DNA from 2 places in the Agromyces sp. Leaf222 genome. Region 2 is predicted to be linked to the other one. Evidence: riboswitches for the same ligand, from Rfam matches in the RefSeq annotation. Region 2 holds a riboswitch; the other holds the start of a gene.

Region 1 (11,903 bases), on a different contig from region 2:
CGAGTTGCTCATCCACCGCATCTACGAGGCGGTCAAGACGAGCGCGAGCTCGGGCGGGTCGAACGCGCTGAACACGCTCCTGCTCATCACGTTCGACGAGCACGGCGGCACCTACGACCACGTGCCGCCGCCGGTCGCGACGCCGCCCCACGAAGACGAGGATCCCGGCGAGATGGGCTTCACCTTCGACCGGCTCGGATGCCGCGTGCCGGCCATCGCCGTCTCCGCCTACACGAGGGCGGGCACCGTCGTCCACGACGAGATGCACCACGCGGCGGTGATCGCCACGCTGGCGCGCCTGCACGGGCTGAAGCCGCTCACGCGTCGAGACGCGGGTGCGAACAACCTCTTCAACGCCGTCAACCTCGATGCGCCGCGACATCCGTCGACCTGGCCGTCGACGACGCCGCAGTACCTGCCGCCGAACCCGCAGGCCACGCCGCCGCACCCGGCCCACGTGCACAAGGACAAGCCGTTGAGTCCGCCCGCGCGGGGCCTGCTCGGCATGCTGCTGGCGCGCTTCGGGCAGGCCGACGAGCCGGAGCCCGAGACCTACGCCGACGCGTACCGGCTGCTGCACAAGTACGGCGACGGGCTCTTCGGCGTGCAGGGATAGGCCGGGTGCGGGGCCCGACGCGCCGCACGGCCCGCCGCCGATAGAATCGAAGCATCCCCATCACGAGACGACGGAGCAGCATGTCCGAAATCACTGCGGAGCAGGTCGCGCATCTCGCGAACCTCGCTCGCATCGCGCTCACCGAAGAAGAGATCGCGCACCTCACGACGGAGCTCGGCCAGATCATGCAGGCCGTCGAGACGGTCAGCGAGGTCGCGACCCCCGACGTTCCGCCGACCAGTCACCCGATCCCGCTGCAGAACGTGTTCCGCGCCGACGTGGTCGGCGATGATGTGCTGACGGCCGAGCAGGCCGTGGCCGGAGCACCGGCGGTCGACGGCACGCGGTTCGTCGTGTCGGCGATCCTGGGGGAGGAGCAGTGAGCGAGATCATCCGCCTGACCGCCGCCGAGCTCGGCGAGCGCATCGCCTCGGGCGACGTCTCGTCGGTCGAGGCCACGCGCGCCCACCTCGACCGCATCGCCGCCGTCGACGGCGCGGTGCACGCGTTCCTGCACGTCGACGCCGAGGGCGCCCTCGCGGCGGCCGCCGACGTCGACCGTCGCCGCGCGGCGGGCGAGGCGTTCGGCCCGCTGGCCGGCGTGCCCATCGCCGTGAAGGACGTGCTCGTCACCGAGGGCATGCCCTCGACCGCCGGTTCGCGCATCCTCGAGGGCTGGATCCCGCCGTACGACGCGACGCCGGTGCGCCTCGTGCGCGAGGCGGGCATGATTCCGCTCGGCAAGACCAACATGGACGAGTTCGCCATGGGCTCCTCCACCGAGCACTCCGCCTACGGGCCGACCCACAACCCGTGGGATCTCGACCGCATCCCCGGCGGGTCGGGCGGTGGCTCTGCGGCATCCGTCGCGGCCTTCGAGGCGCCGCTCGCGCTCGGCAGCGACACGGGCGGCTCGATCCGCCAGCCCGCCCACGTCACGGGCACGGTCGGCGTCAAGCCCACGTACGGCGCGGTGAGCCGCTACGGCTCGATCGCCCTCGCCTCCTCGCTCGACCAGATCGGCCCCGTCACGCGCACCGTGCTCGACGCGGCGCTGCTGCAAGACGTGATCGCCGGCCACGATCCTCACGACTCCACGTCGATCCCCGAGGCCTGGCCGTCGATGGCCGACGCGGTGCGCCGAGCGGATGTCGCGGGCGTGCGCATCGGCGTCGTGAAGCAGCTCGACTCCGACGGCGTGCAGGCGGGCGTGCGCTCGCGCTTCCACGAGGCGCTCGCCCTCCTCGAACGCAACGGCGCCGAGATCGTCGAGATCGACGCCCCGAGCTTCGAGTACGCGATCGCCGCCTACTACCTGATCCTCCCGGCCGAGGCCTCCTCCAACCTGGCGAAGTTCGACTCGGTGCGCTTCGGCCTCCGGGTCACGCCTGAGGGCGGCGGCACGGTCGAGCAGGTCATGGCGGCCACGCGCGAGGCCGGCTTCGGCCCCGAGGTCAAGCGACGCATCATCCTCGGCACCTACGCTCTGTCGGCCGGCTACTACGACGCCTACTACGGCAGTGCGCAGAAGGTGCGCACGCTCGTGCAGCGCGACTTCGACTCGGCCTTCGCGAAGGTCGACGTGCTCGCCACGCCGACGGCGCCGACGACCGCGTTCAAGCTCGGCGAGAAGCTCGACGACCCGCTGTCGATGTACCTCAACGATGTCGCGACGATCCCGGCGAACCTCGCCGGTGTTCCCGGCATCTCGCTGCCCGCGGGCCTCGCGCCCGAAGACGGCCTGCCCGTCGGCATCCAGTTCCTCGCGCCGGCGCGCCAGGACGCGCGCCTCTACAACGTGGGCGGGGCGCTCGAGCGCCTGCTCGAGGCCGAGTGGGGGGCGCCGCTGCTGAGCCGCGCGCCCGATCTGTCTTCGCATGAGATGGCTGCGGCCGAGGAAGGTGCACTCTGATGGCCCGCGCGGCACTCATGGACTTCGACAAGGCGCTCGAGCTCTTCGAACCGGTCATCGGGCTCGAGGTGCACGTCGAGCTGAACACCACGACGAAGATGTTCTCGTCGGCGCCGAACCCGGCGAACTCGGCGTTCCACGACGCGGCGCCGAACACGCTGATCACGCCCGTCTGCCTCGGCCTGCCGGGTTCGCTGCCCGTCGTGAACGAGCAGGCGATCCGCTCGTCGATCTCGCTGGGCCTCGCGCTCGGGTGCTCGATCGCCGAATCGAGTCGGTTCGCGCGCAAGAACTACTTCTACCCCGACCTGGCGAAGAACTACCAGATCTCGCAGTACGACGAGCCGATCGCGTTCGACGGCGAGGTCGAGGTCGAGCTCGAGAACGGCCGGATCTTCCAGGTGCCGATCGAGCGCGCCCACATGGAGGAAGATGCGGGCAAGCTGACGCACGTCGGTGGTGCGACCGGCCGCATCCAGGGCGCCGAGTACTCGCTCGTCGACTACAACCGCGCCGGCGTGCCGCTCGTCGAGATCGTCACGCGCCCGATCTTCGGTGCCGAGGCGGATGCCCCCGCGCTCGCGCGCGCCTACGTGTCGATCATCCGGGACATCGCACTCTCGCTCGGCATCTCCGAGGCGCGCATGGAGCGCGGAAACCTCCGCTGCGACGCGAACGTCTCGCTGCGCCCGCGCGGCCAGGAGAAGCTCGGCACCCGCACCGAGACGAAGAACGTGAACTCGTTCCGCTCGATCGAGCGCGCGGTCCGCTACGAGATCCAGCGGCAGGCGGCGATCCTCGCCGACGGCGGGTCGATCACCCAAGAGACGCGGCACTGGCACGAGGACACGGGCACCACGAGCGCCGGCCGTCCGAAGTCCGACGCCGACGACTACCGCTACTTCCCCGAGCCCGACCTGCTGCCGGTCGTGCCGTCGGCCGAGCTCATCGAACAGCTCCGCGCCGAACTGCCCGAGCCGCCGGCGGCTCGCCGTCGCCGGCTGAAGGGCGAGTGGGGCTTCACCGACCTCGAGTTCCAGGATGTCGTGAACGGCGGTCTCCTCGTCGAGGTCACCGAGACCGTGGCCGCCGGCGCGTCGCCCGCGGCCGCCCGCAAGTGGTGGACCGGCGAGCTCACCCGCCTCGCGAACACCCGAGACGCGGATGCCGCGTCGCTGGCGTCGCCGACCCACGTCGCCGAGCTCGCGGCCCTCGTCGAGGCCGGCACCCTCACCGACCGCCTGGCCCGCCAGGTGCTCGAGGGCGTCGTCGCCGGCGAGGGTTCGCCGCAGCAGATCGTCGACGCCCGCGGTCTCGCCGTGGTCTCCGACGACGGGGCCCTCATCGCGGCGATCGACCAGGCGCTGGCCTCGCAGCCCGACGTGCTCGAGAAGATCCGCGACGGCAAGGTCCAGGCCGCCGGCGCGGTCATCGGCGCGGTCATGAAGGCGATGCAGGGCAAGGCCGACGCGGCGCGCGTGCGCGAGCTCGTGCTCGAGCGGGCCACGGCCGAGTAACGACCCACCGGGCTCCCGTCTGCGGGCGGTGCATCGACCTTCGGTCGGGCACCGCCCGTCGTCGTCGATGCGGCCGTTCGCGGCATCCGGTGCTCGAGCCCTTCGACCGCAGGGCCGGGCCGTGCGTCTCGAGCGAGGGTCACCGGCCGCGCACTCACAGCGGGTTCGAGGCTGCGAACCCTAGGCTGGTCGTCCCCTGAACGATTGGTGAGCACTCATGGGTTTCCTGGATCGACTCTTCGGCGCACCCGACGACCGCGCAGCCCAGCCCGCGCGACCGATGCCGCAGGCACGCACCCAATCCGCTGACGAGCGCGCGATCGAGCGGTATCGCTACCTGCTGCGTACCGCCCCGCCCGAGTCGATCGAGGCCGTGCACACCGAGGCGTTCGCCAAGCTCACCCCCGAGCAGCGCGGGCAGGTCTATCGCGCGCTGGCCGCTCAGGCTCCTGCGGGCGAGCGGCTCGTCTCCGATGAGCCGGCGGTTCTGGCCCGTGCCGCGACGCGGGCCGAGCTGCGTGCGCCGGGCACGATGGAGCGAACGTTCCAGGCGACGGATGCCGCGAACGGCCGCCCGGCCTACGGCGGTCCGTCCTTCGGCTCCATGTTCGGCGGCTCGATGCTCGGCACGGTCGCGGGCGTCGTGGTCGGTTCGATGATCGCGCAGGCGTTCCTTCCCGGTCCCGACTTCGGCGGCGACGTCGCCGGCGGTGCCGCAGCGGACGCGTCCGGCACGGCCTCCGACGCATCGGGCGGCGACGGTGGCTTCGGCGGTGACTTCGGCGGGGGCGACTTCGGGGGAGACTTCGGCTTCTGAGCCCCGAGTCGGCGCATGACGGTGGCTGCGGGTAGGGTCACCACGTGAGCAAGCAGGACGGCTCGTCGAGACAGGTCACCACGGGGCCCGTCGATGATTCGGCGACCCCGATCCTGCACGTCGACATGGACGCCTTCTTCGTCTCGGTCGAGCTGCTCTCCAGGCCCGAGCTGCGCGGCAAGCCCGTGCTCGTCGGGGGCACGGCGGGCCGCGGCGTCGTCGCCGCCGCGAGTTACGAGGCGCGGCGCTACGGCGTGAACTCGGCCATGCCGATGTCGGTGGCGCTCCAGCGCTGCCCGAACGCGATCGTGCTGCGCGGCGACTACCCGTCGTACTCGACGTACTCGAAGCGGGTCATGGAGATCTTCGGGCAGATCACCCCGCTCGTCGAGCCGCTCTCGATCGACGAGGCGTTCCTCGACGTGTCGGGCGCCCGGCGCCTGCACGGCACGCCGGCCGAGATCGCGTGGACCATCCGCGAGCGCGTGCAGGCCGAGACCGGGCTCACCTGCTCCATCGGGGTCGCGGCCACGAAGTACGTCGCGAAGGTCGCCTCGGGGCGGGCGAAGCCCGACGGCATGCTCGTGGTGCCGGCGCACGAGACGGTCGCGTTCCTGCATCCGTTGCCGGTCTCGGCACTCTGGGGCGTCGGCAAGGTCACCGAGGAATCGCTGCTGCGGCTCGGCCTCCGCACGGTCGGCGACGTCGCAGCCATGCCGCCGGGCGCACTCGAGCGCGCGGTCGGTCCCTCGCTCGCGGCCCGGCTCGCCCACCTCGCCCGCGGCGAGGACCCCCGGGCGGTGCACACCGCGAGGGTCGAGAAGAGCATCGGGCACGAGCAGACCTTCGGGCACGACCTCGTCGATCCCATCGAGATCCGCCGTGAACTGCTGCAGCTCTCGGGCAACGTCGCCGTGCGCCTCCGCAAGGCCGGGCTCGTGGCTCGCACCGTCTCGCTCAAGCTGCGCTACGGCGACTTCCGCACCCTCACGAGGTCGCGCACGCTGGGCGAGCCGACCGATGTCGCGCGTCGCATCTACGACGAGGCGACCGAGGCGCTCGTCGGGCTCATCGGCGACGGTCAGCGGGTGCGACTGATCGGCGTGCGCGCCGAGAACCTCCGCGAATCCGGGTCGGGCGCGATGCTCTGGGACCCCGACGAGGAGTGGCGCGATGCCGAGCGCACGATCGATCGGGTCTCGGCGAAGTTCGGGCGGGGCGCCCTGCGTCCGGCATCGCTCGTGCAGCGCGAGCAGGTGCGCGAGCAGCGTCGCGCGGCACGGTCCGACGCTGGCGACTCCGCTGCGCCGCCGCCGCCGGCGGCGCGCCGCACTCGACCCGGTCGCGACGAGGGCGACGGTGACGCCCCCTTCGACCCGACCGCCGCCGGATGGGGCTGGTAGCCGCGCCCCGGCACGGGTAGCGTGGCCGACATGGCTGAACTCGTATTGGACCTGGCAGAGCGCGTCGCGGGCGTCGGAGTGAAGACCGCCTACGGCGACAAGATCGAGATCGACGGCGTCGAGGTGGTGCCCGTCGCCCTCGGCTACTACGGGTTCGGCGGGGGCAACGGCAATGGCGACGCCACGTCCAACTTCACCGGCAGCGGAAGCGGCGGCGCAGGAGGCGGGCTCTCGGTTCCGCTCGGCGCCTACGTCGGCGGCGGCGGGCGGGTGAGGTTCGAGCCGAACGTCATCGGGCTCGTGCTCGTCGCGACCCCCTTCGTGTTCGTCGTCGGGCACGCGTTGAAGTCGGTGATCCGCGCCCTCAAGCGCTGAGCCGAGCCCACTCGGAGGTCTGAACTCGCGGGCAGCGGCGATGCTCGTGCGCGAGCGACGGTGACGCCTGCGTGTACGCTGGTGCACGAACACGGGAGTCCGGTGAGCCGGGCTGAGAGGAAGGTTCTCAACCTTCGACCGTCGAACCTGATCTGGATCATGCCAGCGCAGGGAGGCATCCACATCTCAACAATCCCGTGCCGCTTTCCTTCGAACGAAAGGGCACGCCAGTGCACACATCCACCAACCGGGCCGCAGCCACCGCAGCACCCGGGTCCTCCGTCTCGTCGTCGCCGCGCTTCCGCTGGCGCGTCGTCGACATCGTCGTGGCGAGCGTCATCGGCGTCGCCGTCGGCGTCGTCTTCTGGGCCTGGGGCGTGGTGTGGGGGCCCATCTCCGCGCCGATCGAGGCGCTGCTCCCCGGACTGCAGGCGGCTCCCGCGGCGCTCTGGGTCATCGCCGGCGTGCTGGGCGGGCTCATCATCCGCAAGCCCGGCGCCGCGCTCTACACCGAGCTCGTCGCGGCCGTGGTCTCCGCGCTCATCGGGAGCCAGTGGGGTGGGCTGCTGACCATCGAGGCGGGCCTCGTGCAGGGGCTCGGCGCCGAGCTCGTGTTCGCGATCTTCCTCTACCGCAACTGGCGGTTCCCGGTCGCGCTCCTCGCGGGGGCGGGTGCCGGGCTCGCGATGGCGATCAACGACCTCGTGCTCTACTACGCCGGCGCTGCGCCGCTGTTCTCGACGATCTACACGATCTCCGCGGTCCTCGGCGGCGCGGTGATCGCCGGCGGCCTGTCCTGGCTCGCGGTTCGCGGACTCGCACGGGCTGGGGCGCTCGACCGGTTCGCCGCCGGGCGTGAGCTGCGGACGGTCTAGCCGCCGTGCACGGCGACTCGCGCCCACCGGCCGCTTCCGTCAGCGCACGCGGCTGGGGATGGCGTCACGGAGGGCGGCGCCACCCGGCCGTGCAGCACCTCGACCTCGAGATCGGCCCAGGCGAACGCGTGCTGCTCCTCGGCGCCTCGGGGGCCGGCAAGTCCACGCTGCTGCACGGTATGGCCGGCGTGCTCGGCGGCGACGACGACGGGGAGACGCTCGGCGAGCTGCTCGTCGACGGCCGGCATCCCGCCGCCATCCGCGGCCGGGCCGGGCTCGTGCTGCAGGACCCCGACGCGCAGGTGATCATGGCGCGCGTCGGCGACGACGTGGCATTCGGGCTCGAGAACCTCGGGGTCGCGCGCGACGAGATCTGGCTGCGGGTTCGCTCGGCGCTCGATGCCGTCGGCCTCGACCTCCCGCTCGGGCACGCCACGGCCGAGCTCTCGGGCGGCCAGCGTCAGCGCCTCGCCCTCGCCGGCGTGCTCGCCATGCGGCCGGGCCTGATCCTGCTCGACGAGCCGACCGCGAACCTCGACCCCGAGGGCGTCCGCGAGGTGCGCGACGCCGTCGCCGCGGTCGCGTCGGCCACCGGCACGACGCTCGTCGTCGTCGAGCACCGGGTCTCGACCTGGCTTCCGGTGGTCGACCGCGTCGTGGTGCTCGGCGCGGCGGGCGGCGTGCTCGCCGACGGTCGCCCGTCCGAGGTGCTCGCCGAGCGTGCCGACGAGCTCCGCACGGCCGGCGTCTGGCTGCCAGACGAGGTGCCGTGGCGTGCACCCGCAGCGGCGGCCGGCCCGCGGCATCCGCTGCTCGAGGCTTCGGCGCTCGACATCGGGCGCACCGCCGGCGCTCCCGTGCAGCTCGGCATCGACCTGACCGTCGACGCCGGGCGCGTGCTGGCGATCGCCGGCCCGAACGGCGTCGGCAAGTCGACCCTGGCGCTGACCCTCGCGGGCCTGCTCGAGCCCCAGGGCGGCGACCTCGCGGCATCCGAACTCCTGACGCGTGGCCTGCGCCCAGAACCGTGGCGCTGGCGTTCGCGAGACCTCCTCACCCGCATCGGCACCGTGTTCCAGAGCCCGGAGCACCAGTTCCTGACGGGCTCGGTGCGCGCCGAGCTCGAGGTCGGTCCGCGCGCCCTCAAACTCGGCGCCGGTGAGCGACGGGCCCGCACCGACGAGCTGCTCGGCGTGCTTCGGCTCGACCATCTCGCCGGGGCGAACCCGTTCACCCTCAGCGGGGGCGAGAAGCGACGGCTCTCGGTCGCCACCGCGATCGCGACGCGACCCCGCGTGCTCGTGCTCGACGAGCCCACCTTCGGACAGGATGCCGCGACCTGGCGCGAGCTCTCGAAGCTGCTCGTCGGCCTCCGTGACGACGGCGTGGCCCTCGTCGCGGTGACGCACGACGAGGTCTTCGTCGACGCGATCGCCGACGACCGGTTCGAGTTGCGCCCGCGCGAACAGGGTGCCTCGACCCAGGCGGCGACCACCTCGGCGGGCGTCGCCGAGCGCAGGGGAGGTTCCGGCCGATGAGCATCGCGAGCATCCGACCCGGCTTGCCCCTCGCCGCCGTGAACCCGGTCGCGAAGGTCGCGGCCACCGTGCCGCTCAGCATCGTGCTGATCCTCACCCTCGATGTCGTGTCGGCGACCGTCGCGATCGTCTGCGAGCTGCTCGTGTTCACGCTCATCGGCCTCGGCGGACTGCTCTGGTCGCCCCGAACACTGCCCGTGTGGATCGCGGCGCCCCTGACCGGGCTCAGCATGGTGCTCTACGGTGCGCCGTCGGGCGCGACGCTCTGGGACTTCGGGCTCATCCACGTGACCGAGGGGTCGGTGCAGATCGGCCTCGCCACGACGGCCCGCGTGATCGCGATCGCCCTGCCCGCGGTGGTGCTGTTCCTCACGATCGACCCGACCGACTTCGCCGACGGGCTCGCCCAGACGCTGCGGCTGCCCGCCCGGTTCGTGCTCGGCGCCCTCGCCGCGCTCCGCCTGGTCGGGTCCTCGATCGACGACTGGCGCACGCTGAACCTCGCCCGTCGAGCGCGCGGCATCGCCGATCGCGGGATGCTCCTCCGATTCCTCGGGCAGGCGTTCGCGATGCTGGTGCTCTCGATCCGCCGCGGCAGCACCCTCGCGACCGCGATGGAGGCCCGCGGCTTCGGCACGGAGGTCGAGCGCACGTGGGCCAGGCCCGCGCACTTCGGGCGCACCGAGTGGCTGGTGATCGCGGTCGGATGCCTCGTCGCGGCGCTGTCGGTGACGATCGCCGTCACGACGGGAAGCTGGAATGTCGTCTGGTCGTGATCCGGCCCGCGCGGGGCACCGGCTGCCCGATGCGGCCCTGCAGGCCGTGCGAGCGGCCGTCACCGGCATCCGTCGACCGCTCGTGCTCATCGACGGGCCCAGTGGCGCGGGCAAGTCGACGTTCGCCGATCTGATCGTCGCCGCATGGCCGGGGCGTGCGCCCGATCTCATTCGCCTCGACGACGTGTACCCGGGGTGGTACGGCCTCGAACGGGCCGTCCAGAGCCTCGAACGCAGCCTCGTCAGGCCGTGGCTGCGCTCGACCCCGGGTCGCACGCAGGGGTGGGACTGGGAGGCGGACCGGCCCGCCGTGGTCACTCCGCTCCGCCCGGGCAACGCGCTCGTGATCGAGGGCTGCGGCGCGCACGGCACCGCGCCGGACGTTCGCTCGGCCGTTCGCGTGCGGGTCGACGCGCCCGACGCCGAGCGCCGCGAACGCGCGCTCACGAGGGACGCCGGCGCGTTCGACCCGTTCTGGGACGTCTGGGATGGTCAGTGGCGCAGGTACGAGCGGCGCCTGGGCGCGACATCCGCAGCCACGATCAGGGTGCGGATGCGCTGACGGCCGGCCCGAGAGGGCGCGCACGGTCGCGCACCGAGTCGACCCGTCAGCGGCCCTGGGCCTCGATGAAGGCGCCGATCACCGGGAACGGGTGCGTGAGCCGCCAGATCGGCCCGGGGTCGCGGATCTCCTTCGTCAGCCGCAGGGGCGACGACACGGCGTCGCCGCCCGTCGAGACGGTCACCCTGCCGATGTCGCGCGCGTCGGACGAGGTGGTGAACGGCTCGACGTCGACGGTCGCGTCGCCGATCGAGGCACCCCAGGGAGACTCCGAACGGCTCACCGTCGCGACGACGTCGGAGGAGGCACCCCACGCCGAACTGGCCTTCGCGTACGCCGTGCCCTCGGCGATGACGGTCACGGGTGCGGCCGCCGCGGTCACGGAGGCGACGGATGCCTCGATAGCGGGGTCGAGCGTCTCGTAGTCGGGCATCAGCATCATCACGCCGATGACCTGGTGCGATGCATCGGACCCGTCGACGCGGACCTCGGTGCTGAAGACCGACGACAACCCGGCCTGGTCGGTATAGCTGCGCGTGATCTCGCGCACGCCGTCGCCGGTCGTGCGATCGACGAGGTCGGGCGCAGCGTGCGCGCTCAACACGGCCTCGTCCGGGTGCTCGAGCATCGCGGCGAGGCTCGGGTCGGCGAGCACCAGGCCGGCGAGCTTCGCGAGCTCTTCGGCGCTGCCCACGTTCTCGCCCGACAGGCCGGTGGCATCGGCGACGTGCATCGTGCTGAAGCCCTGATCGGCCAGCCACGCGTTGGCGCCCTCGACGTAGGCGTCGACGGATCCGAACGCCCACCGGGCGAGCGTGTCGGCGTGGTTGTTGCTGGACGTGAGCAGGATCGCCCGCGCGACGTCGCGCTCCGTCCACGAGTCGCCGGGGGAGACCCGCAGCGTGCGCGAGCCCTCGGACTCGTAGCGCAGGTAGTCGGTGTAGTCGGCCGGGCCGATCTTGATCTTCGGGCCCTCGCCCTCGCCGGGAGCGGGCAACGGGAGCGAGTCGAGCGTCGCCAGCAGCGTCACGAGCTTCGCCGCACCGCCCATCGGGACGGCCTCGCCGTCGCCGGCGGTCGCGAGCACGCTCGCCGTGCCGTCGTCGGCCATGACGGCCAGCGCGCTCGCGCCGGCCTCGGGCAGGGCGAGCGGAGCCGATTCGGGCAGGGCGGCGGCGCCGGCGACCGTGCGCACGGTGACCTCGGGAAGCGGCCCGAGGAGCATCGCAGGGGCGTAGACGCCGATGCCGAGGATCGCGAGTGCGCCGACGGTGATGCCGAGCATGCGAGCGGGGGAACTCATGGAATCAGCGTAACCGCGACCGAGTCACGCCCAGCCCAACTCGTGCAGCCGGTCGTCGTCGATGCCGTAGAAATGCGCGATCTCGTGCACCAGGGTGACGTGGATCTCATCGCGGAGTTCGGCCTCGTCGTCGCAGATGGCGAGCAGCGGTTCGCGGTACAGGATGATGCGGTCGGGCATCTCGCCGAGTCCGTAGCGGTCGCGTTCGG
Region 2 (11,903 bases):
ATGAACCGAAGGGCCCTCCGCCGAGATGTTCGGCGGAGGGCCCTTGCGCGCGTGAGGATGTCGGCGGCGTGCGCCAGACTGGGCCGGTGACGCGTCGTGGAGTCCTGCTGTTCGCCGCGCTCGGCATCGCGTGGGGCATCCCCTACCTGTTCATCAAGATCGCGGTGAGCGAGCTCGAGCCCACGATGGTGGTGCTCGGGCGATCCGCGCTGGCCGCCGTGCTGCTGCTGCCGCTCGCGCTCCTGCGGCGCGAGATCGTGGTCGTCGTGCGTCGGTGGAAGCCGATGCTCGCGTACACGATCGTCGAGATCGTGCTGCCCTGGTACTTCCTCAGCTCGGCCGAGCAGCAGTTGCCGAGCTCGACGGCCGGCCTCCTGCTCGCCGCCGTGCCGCTCGCGGGCGTCGCGATCGCGTTCGCGATGGGCCGACCCGAGCGGCTCAGCGGCTCGAACTGGCTCGGCATCGCGGTCGGCATGCTCGGCGTCGCCGCCCTCGTCGGGCTCGATGTCGCCGGGTCCGACCTCGGCGCCGTGGCCGAGATGTCCGTCGTGGTCGTCGGCTACGCGCTCGGCCCGGCGATCCTCGCGCGTTGGATGCCCGACCTGCCCGGCATCGGCGTGGTCGCCGTGTCGCTGGCCGCCGCCGCGATCATCTACGTGCCGTTCGTGTTCGCCACCTCCGCGTGGCCGACCGCCTGGCCGTCGACCCCGGTCGTGGTCTCGATCATCGTGCTCGCCGTCGTGTGCAGCGCCCTCGCGTTCGTGCTCATGATCGCGCTCATCGGCGAGATCGGCCCGGTGAAGGCGACCGCGATCACCTACGTGAACCCGGCCGTCGCGATCGCCGCCGGCGTGCTCGTGCTCGGCGAGCGCATCACCGTCTGGACCGTCGTCGGGTTCGTGTTCGTGCTGGCCGGGTCGTACCTCGTCACGCGCCGTCGCCGCGATCCCGTCACCGCCGGCGCGCCCGAACCCGCGCCTGTCGAGTAGCCGGGCCGGCTCGCTCCTCGACCTGTGCCCGCCCGCTGCGGCATCAGGGCCGACGGGCTCCGCGTCAGGTCCGTCGTGCGAGCAGCGCCCCGACGATGCCGAGCGCGGCGGCGGCGACCATCAGCGCGGCGACCGGCCACCAATGCCCCGTCGTCGCGACGAGCCATGCGGCGAGCAGCGGCGAGAGGCCGCCGCCCACGATCGCCCCGGCCTCGCGCCCCATCGTGATGCCCGAGTAGCGCACGCGCGCGTCGAAGAGCGAGGCGAACCACATCGGCTGCACGCCGTCGGCCGCGGCGTTCACGATGCCGATCGCCAGCGCGACCACGCCGATGACGAGCGCGGCCGAGCCGGTGTCGAGCGCGAGGAACAGCGGCACGGCGATCACGGCGAGGCCGCCGAGCGCGGCGACGGTGAGCCGCACCGGTCCGACGCGCTCGCCGACGCGCCCCCAGAGCGGGCAGGCGACGACGGCGATGCCCGCCCCGACGAGCAGGGCGGTGAGCGTGACCCAACGCTCGAGCCCGAGGCTCGCGGCGTAGCTCAGGCAGAACACCGACACGAGGTAGAAGGTCGTGTTCTGGCCGGCGCGCACGAGGAAGACGGCGAGCACGTTGCGCGGCCGACGAAGCACCTCCCCGAGCGGATGCCGCGCCGTGCGCCGCAGCTCGAGCAGCGCCGTGAACTCGGGGGACTCGTCGACGCGGCGGCGCAGGTACACGCCGACGCCGACGAGCACGAGGCTCGCCAGGAACGGGATCCGCCAGCCCCACGCCAGCAGCTGCTGCTCGTCGAGCACGGCCACCAGCACCACGAACGCGAGGTTGCCGAGGATCAGCCCGACGTAGAGCGCGCTCTGGATGAGCCCGCCGCGCACGCCGGGGCGGCCGGGGGAGCTCTCGAGCGCGAGCAGCACGGCCCCGCCCCACTCGCCGCCGGTCGCGGCGCCCTGCGCGAGCCGCAGCACCACGAGCAGGGCCGGCGCGAGCGCTCCGATCTGCGCGTACGTGGGCAGCAGCCCGATGAGCGCGGTGGCCACGCCCATCAGCAGCAGGGTTCCGAGCAGGGTCGCCCGACGGCCGTACCGGTCGCCGAGGTGGCCGGCCACGAGCCCGCCGAGCGGGCGCGCGAGGAACCCGGTCGCGAACACGGCGAACGAGAGCAGCACGCCGGTCAGCTGGTCCTCGCCCGGGAAGAACAGCGCCGGGAACACGAGCGCCGCGGCCGTGCCGTAGAGGAAGAAGTCGTACCACTCGAGGGCCGTGCCGATCGAGGCGGCGGCGACGGCGCGACGGGCGCGGTCGGGCGCTCCGAGGCCGGGCGGCGCGTCACGGCCGAGCGCACCGGGGTCGGTGCCGGGCAGCGTCGGCGGGTGGGCAGGGTCGACGTACGCGCGATCGTTCATCGCGACATCCCTTCGCTAGTCCGAACTAGATCAGGTTCGACGGGTGTGATCTCAGCCGCGCGGATCGCGGCACCCCGTGTCACTGCCCGCGAGCCTAGCGGGTCGCCGAGCCGGCCGGATTCTGCCCTGAGCGGATGCGCGAGACATCCGCCCGACGTCTGGGTAGCCTCGCGACATGGGCGCGGAACAGCGGGGTGCGATGGGGCGGCAGGGCGACGAGCGGATGCCGCGGCGCATCGTTCCACGTACGCGCACGCCGCTCTGGCGGGAGGCGCTCGGCGCGTTCCTGCGACGCGAGCGGCTCGCGCAGGAGCGGATCCTCACCGACGTCGCGAGTGCCGCCGGCGTGTCGACCCAGTACCTCTCCGAGATCGAGCGCGGCCGCAAGGAGCCCTCGAGCGAGATCCTCGCGGCGGTGACCGAGGCGCTCGGACTCACCCTCCTCGATGTCGCGGCCGGCGTGGCCGGCGAGCTCGGTCGCGACGAGGTGCGCGTCGCCCCGCGCCCGCTCATCGTGCTCGACCTCACGGCGCGCGGCGACTCCGCCGCGCGCGGTCCCGGGCACCACGAGACCTCCTCCCCGGTCGCGGGCTCCATGCACGACGTACTCCTCGCGGCCTAGCCCCACCACCACCAGCCGCCCGCTGACCTTTTCAGGACCACATCGGTCAGAGCTGCAATATGCGTCCATGACCGCTGTGGTCCTGAAAAGGTGCAGGTGCGCCTGCGGGTTCGCCTACGGGTTCGCCTACGTGTTCGCACCCGGACGCTGCACCGCGACCACGCGATCGACGAGCCCGTACTCCACGGCGCCCGCCGCATCGAGGATGAGCTCGCGATCGGTGTCGAGCCGCACCTGCTCGCGGGTGCGCCCGGTGTCATGCGCGAGCACCTCCTCGAGCTCGCCGCGCACGCGCAGCACCTCGTCGGCGTGGATGATCAGGTCGGGGATCGAGCCGCGACCCTGGGTCGACGGCTGGTGCAGCACCGCTCGGCCGTGCCGCAGGATGCCGCGCATGCCGGGTGCCCCACCCGCGAGCAGCATCGCGGCCGGTCCGCCGGCCTGCCCGACGCAGGTCGTCGCGACGACGGGGCGGATGTGCTGGATCGTGTCGTACACCGCGAGCGCCGCGTGCGGCGAGCCGCCGGGGGAGTTGATGTAGAGGTGCACGGGCGCCTCCTGGCTGTCGGCCTCGAGGTGCAGCAGCTGCGCGATGAGCACGTTCGCGACGCCGTCGTCGATCTCGGTTCCGAGCGTGATGATGCGCTCGCCGAGCAGGCGGCTGTACACGTCGAGCGTGCGCTCCATGCCGCCGCGGCGCTCGACCACGTAGGGGATCGGGTAGCTGCTCATGCGAGCACCCCCTGCGCGGCTGCGGCATCGGCGAGCGGGTGGCTCGCGACATCCGTTCGGAACCCGGGCCCGAGCATGCGCCCACGCGCACCCGGGTAGATGTCGATCGCGTCGTGCACGATCCGGTCGATGAAGCCGTACCGCACGGCCTCCTCGGCCGAGACCCAGCGGTCGCGCAGCGAGTCCTCGGTGATGCGCTCGAGCGGCTGGCCGGTGTGCTCGGCGAGCAGTGCGAGCATCGTGTCGCGCGTCTCGCGCAGGTCGTCGGCCTGCAGTTCGACGTCGACCGCGGTGCCCCCGATGCCGGCCGAACCCTGGTGCATGAGGATCCGCGCGTGCGGCAGGGCCACACGCTTGCCGGGCGTTCCGGCCGAGAGCAGGAACTGGCCGGCGCTCGCCGCCATGCCGATCGCGACGGTGGCGACGTCGTTCGGGATCGCCTTCATCACGTCCATGATCGCGAGCATCGCCGTCACCGAGCCGCCGGGCGAGTTGATCCAGAACGCGATGTCGCGCTCCGGGTCCTCGGCCGAGAGCAGCAGCAGCTGGCTCGTCAGGCGGTTGCCGAGGTTCTGGTCGAGCTCGGTGCCGAGCACGACGACGCGCTGGCGGAACAACTGGGTCGAGAGGTCCGCATCGATCGGATGCAGCGGGGCCGGGGTGTCTTCGCTCATGCCTCCAGCGTGCGCTGAGCGGATGCCGCGGGCCAGCGTTTCCGCCGTGGGCAGAGCTGCCGTGGGCTGAACCGTCCGCCCCGTTCGGCGCGCGAGGATGCCCCGGCGGCGACCCTCTCGTAGGATCGGACTGCGCTTCGGCGCCGCCCCCAACCCGACCCCCACGGCCAGGAGCCTGAGTGACGACATCCGTTGACGACCCGCCCCCCGGTCGTCGTGCGGCCGCACGCGCGTCAGCGGCGACCCATCGGCGAGCCTCCGACGGCGGTCGATTCCGCTACCACGTCTGCTCGCTCGAGCCCGGCGGCGAGTACGAGGAGACCATCGTCGAGCTCGAGGTCGACGGCGCTCCGAGGTTCTTCGCGACCGAGACCGGCGCCCGCATGACCGAGGTGCCCGAGCGCTACGTGACCGTGCGCCGCATGAGCGAGATCCGGTCGATGCACGAGCTCGACGTCGACGAGATGGCCGAACTCGAGGAGGAGCTCGGCTTCGAACGACCGGTGGCCGGGCACGATCCACTGGCCGACCCCGCGTGGACCGAGCTCCTCGACGAGCGCGATCGGGTCGCCGGTTCGACCGGGCCGGTGACGCCGCTGCGCGCGACCGGGCCGGTGACGCCGCTGCGCGCGACCGGGCCGGTGACGCCGCTCGCGCCCGCGCCGGCCGAGCCGGACGAGCCGGACGAGCCGGACGAGCCGGACGAGCGCATCGACCTCGTCGTGCCGCGCGCGGCCGCAGATCCCGCCGATCCCGAAGACCTCGAAGACCCCGAAGAGACGACCGAACCGGCAGGCGCCGACGCCCCTGCACGCAGTACGAAGGACGTGGACATGACGATGGAATCCGACGCCGACTGGACCTTCGAGCAGTTCGAGGCGGTGGTCGCGGGCTCCGCTCCGGCGCCCGCTCCGGTCCGACCGATTCCGCCGGCGCCCGTCGCTGCGGCGTCGGCCGTGGCCGCACCGGCGGCGGCACCGGCGGCGGCACCGGCACCGGCACCGGCACCGGCCCCGGCAGCAGCGCCCGCCGCGGCATCCGCTCGCCCGTCCGCCCCCGCCGCGACCGCGGCCGCCATGCAGATCGGTCTCGCGCAGGGCATCGCGTACGTCGCGCACCGCGGACAGACCGACAAGCTCGGCGCCGAGTACATCGATCACCCGGGCCGGGTGGCCGAGACGTTCGACCCGGTGGCCCAGCCCGTCGAGGTCGCGGTCGCGTGGCTGCACGACGTGCTCGAAGACACCGACCTCACGGCGCAGCGTCTGCGCGAGGCTGGAGTCGCACCCGAGGTCATCGACGCGGTGCAGCTGCTCACCCGCACGCCCGACGTGCCCGAGGCCGAGTACTACGCGCGCATCCGCACCAACGCCGTGGCGCGCAGCGTGAAGCTCGCCGACATCGCCGACAACACGGCGCCCTGGCGCCTGCGCAAGCTCGACCACGAGACGCAGGCGCGTCTCGCCGAGAAGTACGCGAAGGCGCGCGCGGCGCTCGCCTGAGTTTCTTCCTGCTGACGGATGCCGCGGGCCAACGCCTGCGGCCATCCTGACCGTCTCCGGCTGCGCGCCGCGCTGACCGCGGCTCTTCCGGCGAGTCCGTCGCGCCCGGCGCCGGTGTCCGTCGTGCCGTCGCGCCCGCCACCGGTGTCCGTGGCCGTCGTGCCGTCGCGCCCGCCACCGGCGTCCGTCGTGCCGTCGCGCCCGGCCCGCCACCGGCATCCGTCGCGCCTGCGAACTTCTTCGCTATTCAGTGTTGCTATCTACCGGTACTCATGCTTACTATGTACCAGTAGTCAGCAACACCGAGTAGCAGAAGGAGGATTCCATGGGCAAGCAGACGACCGAGATGCTGAAGGGCACGCTCGAGGGCATCGTCCTCGCCATCCTGGCCATGCAGCCGGCTTACGGGTATGAGATCACCGCCCGGCTCCGCGACCAGGGCTTCTCCGACATCGCCGAGGGCACGATCTATGCCCTGCTGGTCCGCATCGAGCAGCGCGGCCTCGTCGACGTCGAGAAGGTCCCGTCCGAGAAGGGCCCGCCGCGCAAGGTCTACGCGTTGAACGCCACGGGCGGCGAGTACCTCGACGAGTTCTGGGGAACGTGGACCTTCCTCGCAGAACGCATCGAACAGCTCCACCACGACATCGAATCGAAGCAGCAAGCAGAAGGAGAATGACCATGGCCGCGAAGTGGATCGAAGCCCTCACCGGCTCGCTCGAGCAGAAGAAGCAGTACAAGGAAGCCAAGGCGCGCATCGAGGCACTGCCCGCGCCGTATCGCGAGGCGGCGAACGCCGTCAACCGGTACCTCATGTACTACGGCGGCGTCACCGACGGCGACACGATCGTGCAGATGTTCCTCGACAACGCCGACCTCTGGGAGCGCGCGGCGATCGACGGCACGTCCGTCAGCGAGATCGTGGGCGACGACCCCGTCGAATTCGCCGAGGCCTACGCCCAGGCGTACGGCGGCACGCAGTGGATCGACAAGGAGCGCGCCCGTCTCGTCAAGGACATCGACGACGCCAAGCGAAAGGAACAGCGATGACCACCGACCAGGCCCTTCCCGCCATCCGGGTTCAGGGCATCGAGAAGTCCTTCAAGGACCTGCACGTGCTGCGGGGCGTCGACTTCGAGGTGACGCGGGGCAGCATCTTCGCCCTCCTCGGCTCGAACGGCGCCGGCAAGACGACGCTCGTGCGCATCCTGTCGACGCTGCTGAAGGCCGATGCCGGCACCGCGACGGTGCACGGCTTCGACGTCGCCGCGAAGCCCAACGACGTGCGCGAGTCGATCAGCCTCACCGGTCAGTTCGCCGCCGTCGACGAGGTGCTCACCGGGCGCGAGAACCTCGTGCTCGTCGCGAAGCTCCGCCACCTGAAGAACCCGGGCGCGATCGCCGACGACCTGCTCGCCATGTTCGGGCTCACCGAGGCCGGCGGCCGCAGGGCGGCGACCTACTCGGGCGGCATGCGTCGCCGGCTCGACATCTCGATGAGTCTGATCGGCGACCCGCCGGTCATCTTCCTCGACGAGCCGACCACGGGCCTCGACCCGCAGGCGCGCATCGAGGTGTGGCAGACCGTCAAGCAGCTCGCGAAGGGCGGCACGACCGTGCTGCTCACCACGCAGTACCTCGATGAGGCCGAGCAGCTCGCCGACCGCATCGCGATCCTGCACGAGGGCCGCATCATCCAGAACGGCACCCTCGCCGAACTCAAGCAACTGCTGCCGGCCGCGAAGGTCGAGTACGTCGAGAAGCAGCCCTCGCTCGAGGACGTCTTCCTCACGCTCGTCGGACACACCGGCGAGGCAGCAACGGACGATGCCGACACGACCCGCGCGAGCGGTTCGGCCTCGGCAGGAAAGGAACTCCGATGACCACCCACGTCCTCGGCGACACCCGGGTGCTCACGGCCCGGTCGCTGACCCACATCCTCCGCAGCCCCGACACGATCATCACCACGGCGGTCACCCCGATCGCACTGATGCTGCTGTTCGTGTACGTGCTGGGCGGCGCGATCAACACCGGATCCGACGAGTCGTACATCAACTACATGCTCCCGGGAATCCTGCTGATCACGATCGCGTCGGGCGTCGCATACACGTCGTACCGGTTGTTCCTCGACCTGCAGGGCGGCATCTTCGAGCGGTTCCAGTCCATGCCGGTCGCGAGATCGAGCATGCTCTGGGCGCACGTGCTCACGTCCCTGGTGGCGAACCTCGCTTCGATGGCGATCGTGATCGGCGTCGCGCTGATCATGGGGTTCCGCACCGGGGCGTCGGTGGCGGCGTGGCTCGCGGTCATCGGCATCATGGTCCTGTTCACCCTCGCCATGACCTGGCTCGCCGTGGTCGCCGGACTCTCGGCGAAGACCGTCGACGGCGCGAGCGCGTTCAGCTACCCGCTGATCTTCCTGCCGTTCATCAGTTCGGCCTTCGTGCCGACGGAGTCGATGCCCGCGCCGGTCGCCTGGTTCGCCGAGAACCAGCCCGTGACCTCGATCGTCGACACGACGCGGGCCTTGTTCGCCGGCCAACCGGTGGGCAGCGACATCTGGATCGCCCTCGCCTGGCTCGTCGGCATCCTCGTCATCGCCTACGTGTGGGCCGTCGCGATCTACCGCCGCAAGTTCAGCTGAGCACCACGGCAGCACCGAAACGGGCGCGAGCGGATGTCGATTCCGCTCGCGCCCGTTCGACGCTTGAATGAGAGCGGATGTCCCGCCTCACGTCCCGCACACCACCGAAGGAAGCGAGCAGCACCATGCGCCCCATCATCGTCACCGAGTTCCTGAGCCTCGACGGCGTCGTCGACTCCCCCGGAGGAGGCGAGCACCCGCGCGCGGGCTGGACCTTCAAGGAGGTGCCGTTCGTCGCCGAAGCGTACGAGATGAAGGGAACCGAGCAGCTCGCGGCATCCGCCATGCTGCTCGGTCGCGTGAGCTATGACGAGTTCGCGCCCATCTGGCCGACGATGGACGAGTTCGCCGAATACAACGCGATGCCGAAGTACGTCGTCTCGTCGACCCTGACCGACCCCGAATGGAACAACTCGCACGTGCTGCGCTCGCTCGACGAGGTCGCCGAGCTGCGCAACGGCGAGGGCGGACCGATCATCGTGCACGGCAGCGCGACGCTCGCGCAGGGGCTCGCCGCGGCCGGCCTCGTCGACCGCTACCACCTGCTGATCTTCCCGGTCACGCTCGGCAGCGGCAAGCGGCTCTTCGACGGCAACGCGACGGGCACGCTGAAGCTCGTCGACCAGGCCGTGTACGATAACGGCATCATCAAGGCCGTCTACGACGTCGAGTACTGAGGCCGGTATCCGGGCGCGAACCTGAGCGAGCGGATGCCGCGGGCGGGCGTCCGCGGCTCCCTTGCCGCCCGACGCCGGGCCGGAGTAGCCTCCGATCGCCTGTTCATCGTCGATCGGAGCCCACGTGCCTGCTGCAGCCCTTCCCTCGAGCGGTGACGCCGTTCCCCGCGGTGCGAAGACCTGCGATGCGCGCGGCATGGCCGAGATCCATCGCCTGTTCAAGGCTGGGTTCGGCGAAGGCGCCGCGCTCGTGAACGGCGTCGCCGAGGCGGATGCCGCGCACGCCGACGTCGTCGGCGACCACCTCGCGATGCTCTCGACGAGCCTGCACGCCCACCACGAGGGCGAGGACGCGCGGCTCTGGGATCCGCTCGAGCAGCGCGCTCCCGCGTGCGCGGTGCACGTGGAGCGCATGAAGGCGCACCACGCCGAACTGCTCGTGCACCTCGTCGCGCTCGACGCCGCGCTGCCGGCCTGGCGCACGAGCGGAGCCACGGTGGACGCGGCATCCGTGCTCGCAGCGCTCGAAGGGGTGAACGCGGCGCTCGCCGTGCACCTGCCCGACGAGGAGGCGAACATCGTGCCGGTCATGGAGCGCACGCTCACGCAGGCCGAGGTCGACTGGTTCGGCGAGCACGGCCGCAAGGCCACGCCGAAGGGCAAGATGTTCGTGCAGCTCGGCGCGATCCTCGCGGCGCAGCCCGACGGCGGCGACGAGTGGATGCGCGAGCACCTGCCGGCGCCGGTGCGCGTGATCTGGCGCGTGTTCGGCCGGTCGGCCTACGAGCGCAACCGCCGGGAACTCGTTGGCACCCGCTGAGCTCAGGCGTGCTGCCGCGATGACGCCCGGCGCGTCCGCCGTCAGCCGATCGCCACCGCGTCGCCGACGGCGATCTCGCCCTCGTTCTGCGGCACGAGCAGCACGCCGAACCACGTCTTGCCGTCGCGGCGGCGGTGCTTCGAGAGGGTGCGGATGGGCTCGAGCCCGCGCTGCAGCGTGAACGGGTCGATGCCCGTCATCATGCACCGGTCGCAGCCGCCCGCGATGCGGAAGCGCACCTCGCCGAGGGTCACGAACCCCCACTCGTCTTCAGCGAACGGCTCGTCGCCGTCGACGACGACGTTCGGCCGGAAGCGCAGCATGTCCAGCTCGGGCGCGCCCTCGTCGGTCCACGCGTTCAGGGCGGCGAGCGACGCCTCCGTCGTCAGCAGAAGGGGACCGGCGTCGGCGAGCGACATGCGATCGCCGTCGAGTCCGCCGTGGTCGCCGCTCACGGCCCGCACGGTCGGGTCGGGCTGCCAGACGAGCCGCACCGGCTGCCCGAGGTGCGTGCTCAGCCAGTCGTTTGCCTCGCCGCCCGCGGGCAGGGCCGTGCCCTGGCGCGAGACGCCCACGGCGACCGGTGCGGCATCCGCCGGCACGTCGACGCGAAGGGGGTCGGATGCCGCGCTGCCGAGCAGCACCCCGCCGTCGGCGAGCGGCTCGGCGGTGAGTGCCAGCATCTGGTTGCGTTCACGCGCGGTGACCGTGCGTCCCGCGTCGTCGACGACGGCCCAGCGGCGGTCGGCGGCGAGGCCCCACGGCTCGACGCGGGCGGACCGCACGTCGAGTCCGCCGAGCGACTTCACGGGGTAGAGGCGAACGCGGGTCAGGTGCATGCGAACACGCTACCCGCGTGGCGGGAGTCCGATGGCCGCGCGCCCACCCGCTCGCCCCGCCGCATGCGCCAGCCCCGCCGCATCCGCTTGCCCTGCCGCATCCGCCCGCCCCGCGGCATCCGCCCGCCCCGCTGCAGCCGCTCGCCCGCCCCGCGGCATCCGCTCGCCCCGCCGCAGCCGCCTGCCCGCGGCATCCGGGCAGAGGTGCAGGAGATCGGGACTCATCCTCGCTGTGGGCTGGGGATGGGTCCTGATCTCCTGCAACTCCCGTCCCTGCAACTCGCGCCTCTGCATCCCGCAGCTCTGCATCCGACAGGCCCGGGCCGCAGACGGCAACGGGGCCGACCTCCGAAGAGGCCGGCCCCGCCGGTGCTGCAGTGCTGTGTTGCAGTGCTGGTCGTGCGGTCGGTCAGCGACCGCCCGCGGCTACTTGCCCACCGCCTTCAGCGCGTTGACGATGCCGTTGCCGTAGAACCCGTTCTGCTTGACGTTGCCCTCGCAGGTGTGGGTCGCGGTGATGGTCGCGCCCGCCGGGGTGATGCGCGTGTACGTGAACGCGGGCGGGGTCGGGCACGCCGTGTCGACGGCGGTCTGGCGCAGGCGGGCGTCGACGACGGAGGCGGGCAGGTACTTGCCGCCCCGGATGATGTCGGGGATGCCGTACTTGCTCACGATGAGCGCGGCCACGCCGGCAGCGTGCGGCGACGCCATCGAGGTGCCCTGCAGGTACTGGTAGTACCCGCACGTCGTGCCGGCCGTGTCGCAGCTCTTGACGACGCCGTCGACGAGGATGTTGCCGGCCTCGTCGATCGCGCCCTCTTCGAGGGCGAGCGCCTGCGGGTACGCCGCGAGGATCGCCTTGCTGATGTCGCGCGTGTTGCCTGCGGTGTCGTACACGTCGCCGCCGGGAGCTGCCACGTCGACGTAGCCGTTGCCGTAGTCGGAGTAGTACGCCTTGCGCTTGGACTCGCCCGTGCTGCTCACCGAGATGACGCCCTT

The links. A riboswitch is a leader RNA that binds a small molecule or an ion and turns the genes downstream of it on or off. The one in region 2 is predicted to bind thiamine pyrophosphate.
Region 1: another riboswitch for thiamine pyrophosphate. It lies ahead of ASE68_RS08500 (ECF transporter S component); the one in region 2 lies ahead of ASE68_RS15695 (MFS transporter).

What each region holds. Positions count from the first base shown of each region.
Region 1 is NZ_LMKQ01000001.1:1,932,569-1,944,471, forward strand. Features, by position in the region: gene ASE68_RS08465 (alkaline phosphatase family protein) at 1-616, shown strand, start outside; gene gatC (Asp-tRNA(Asn)/Glu-tRNA(Gln) amidotransferase subunit GatC) at 697-999, shown strand; gene gatA (Asp-tRNA(Asn)/Glu-tRNA(Gln) amidotransferase subunit GatA) at 996-2,528, shown strand; gene gatB (Asp-tRNA(Asn)/Glu-tRNA(Gln) amidotransferase subunit GatB) at 2,528-4,045, shown strand; gene ASE68_RS08485 (hypothetical protein) at 4,263-4,862, shown strand; gene ASE68_RS08490 (DNA polymerase IV) at 4,907-6,265, shown strand; gene ASE68_RS08495 (hypothetical protein) at 6,296-6,640, shown strand; TPP riboswitch at 6,722-6,833, shown strand; gene ASE68_RS08500 (ECF transporter S component) at 6,871-7,515, shown strand; gene ASE68_RS08505 (ABC transporter ATP-binding protein) at 7,605-9,053, shown strand; gene ASE68_RS08510 (energy-coupling factor transporter transmembrane protein EcfT) at 9,050-9,829, shown strand; gene ASE68_RS08515 (hypothetical protein) at 9,813-10,391, shown strand; gene ASE68_RS08520 (hypothetical protein) at 10,438-11,694, opposite strand; gene ASE68_RS08525 (metallopeptidase family protein) at 11,719-11,903, opposite strand, start outside.
Region 2 is NZ_LMKQ01000002.1:155,500-167,402, forward strand. Features, by position in the region: gene ASE68_RS15690 (DMT family transporter) at 87-989, shown strand; gene ASE68_RS15695 (MFS transporter) at 1,054-2,394, opposite strand; TPP riboswitch at 2,385-2,481, opposite strand; gene ASE68_RS19945 (helix-turn-helix transcriptional regulator) at 2,570-3,016, shown strand; gene ASE68_RS15705 (ClpP family protease) at 3,143-3,748, opposite strand; gene ASE68_RS15710 (ClpP family protease) at 3,745-4,422, opposite strand; gene ASE68_RS20770 (hypothetical protein) at 4,602-5,924, shown strand; gene ASE68_RS15720 (PadR family transcriptional regulator) at 6,250-6,603, shown strand; gene ASE68_RS15725 (DUF1048 domain-containing protein) at 6,606-6,974, shown strand; gene ASE68_RS15730 (ABC transporter ATP-binding protein) at 6,971-7,807, shown strand; gene ASE68_RS15735 (ABC transporter permease) at 7,804-8,568, shown strand; gene ASE68_RS15740 (dihydrofolate reductase family protein) at 8,694-9,245, shown strand; gene ASE68_RS15745 (hemerythrin domain-containing protein) at 9,370-10,065, shown strand; gene ASE68_RS15750 (MOSC domain-containing protein) at 10,107-10,904, opposite strand; gene ASE68_RS15755 (S8 family serine peptidase) at 11,331-11,903, opposite strand, start outside.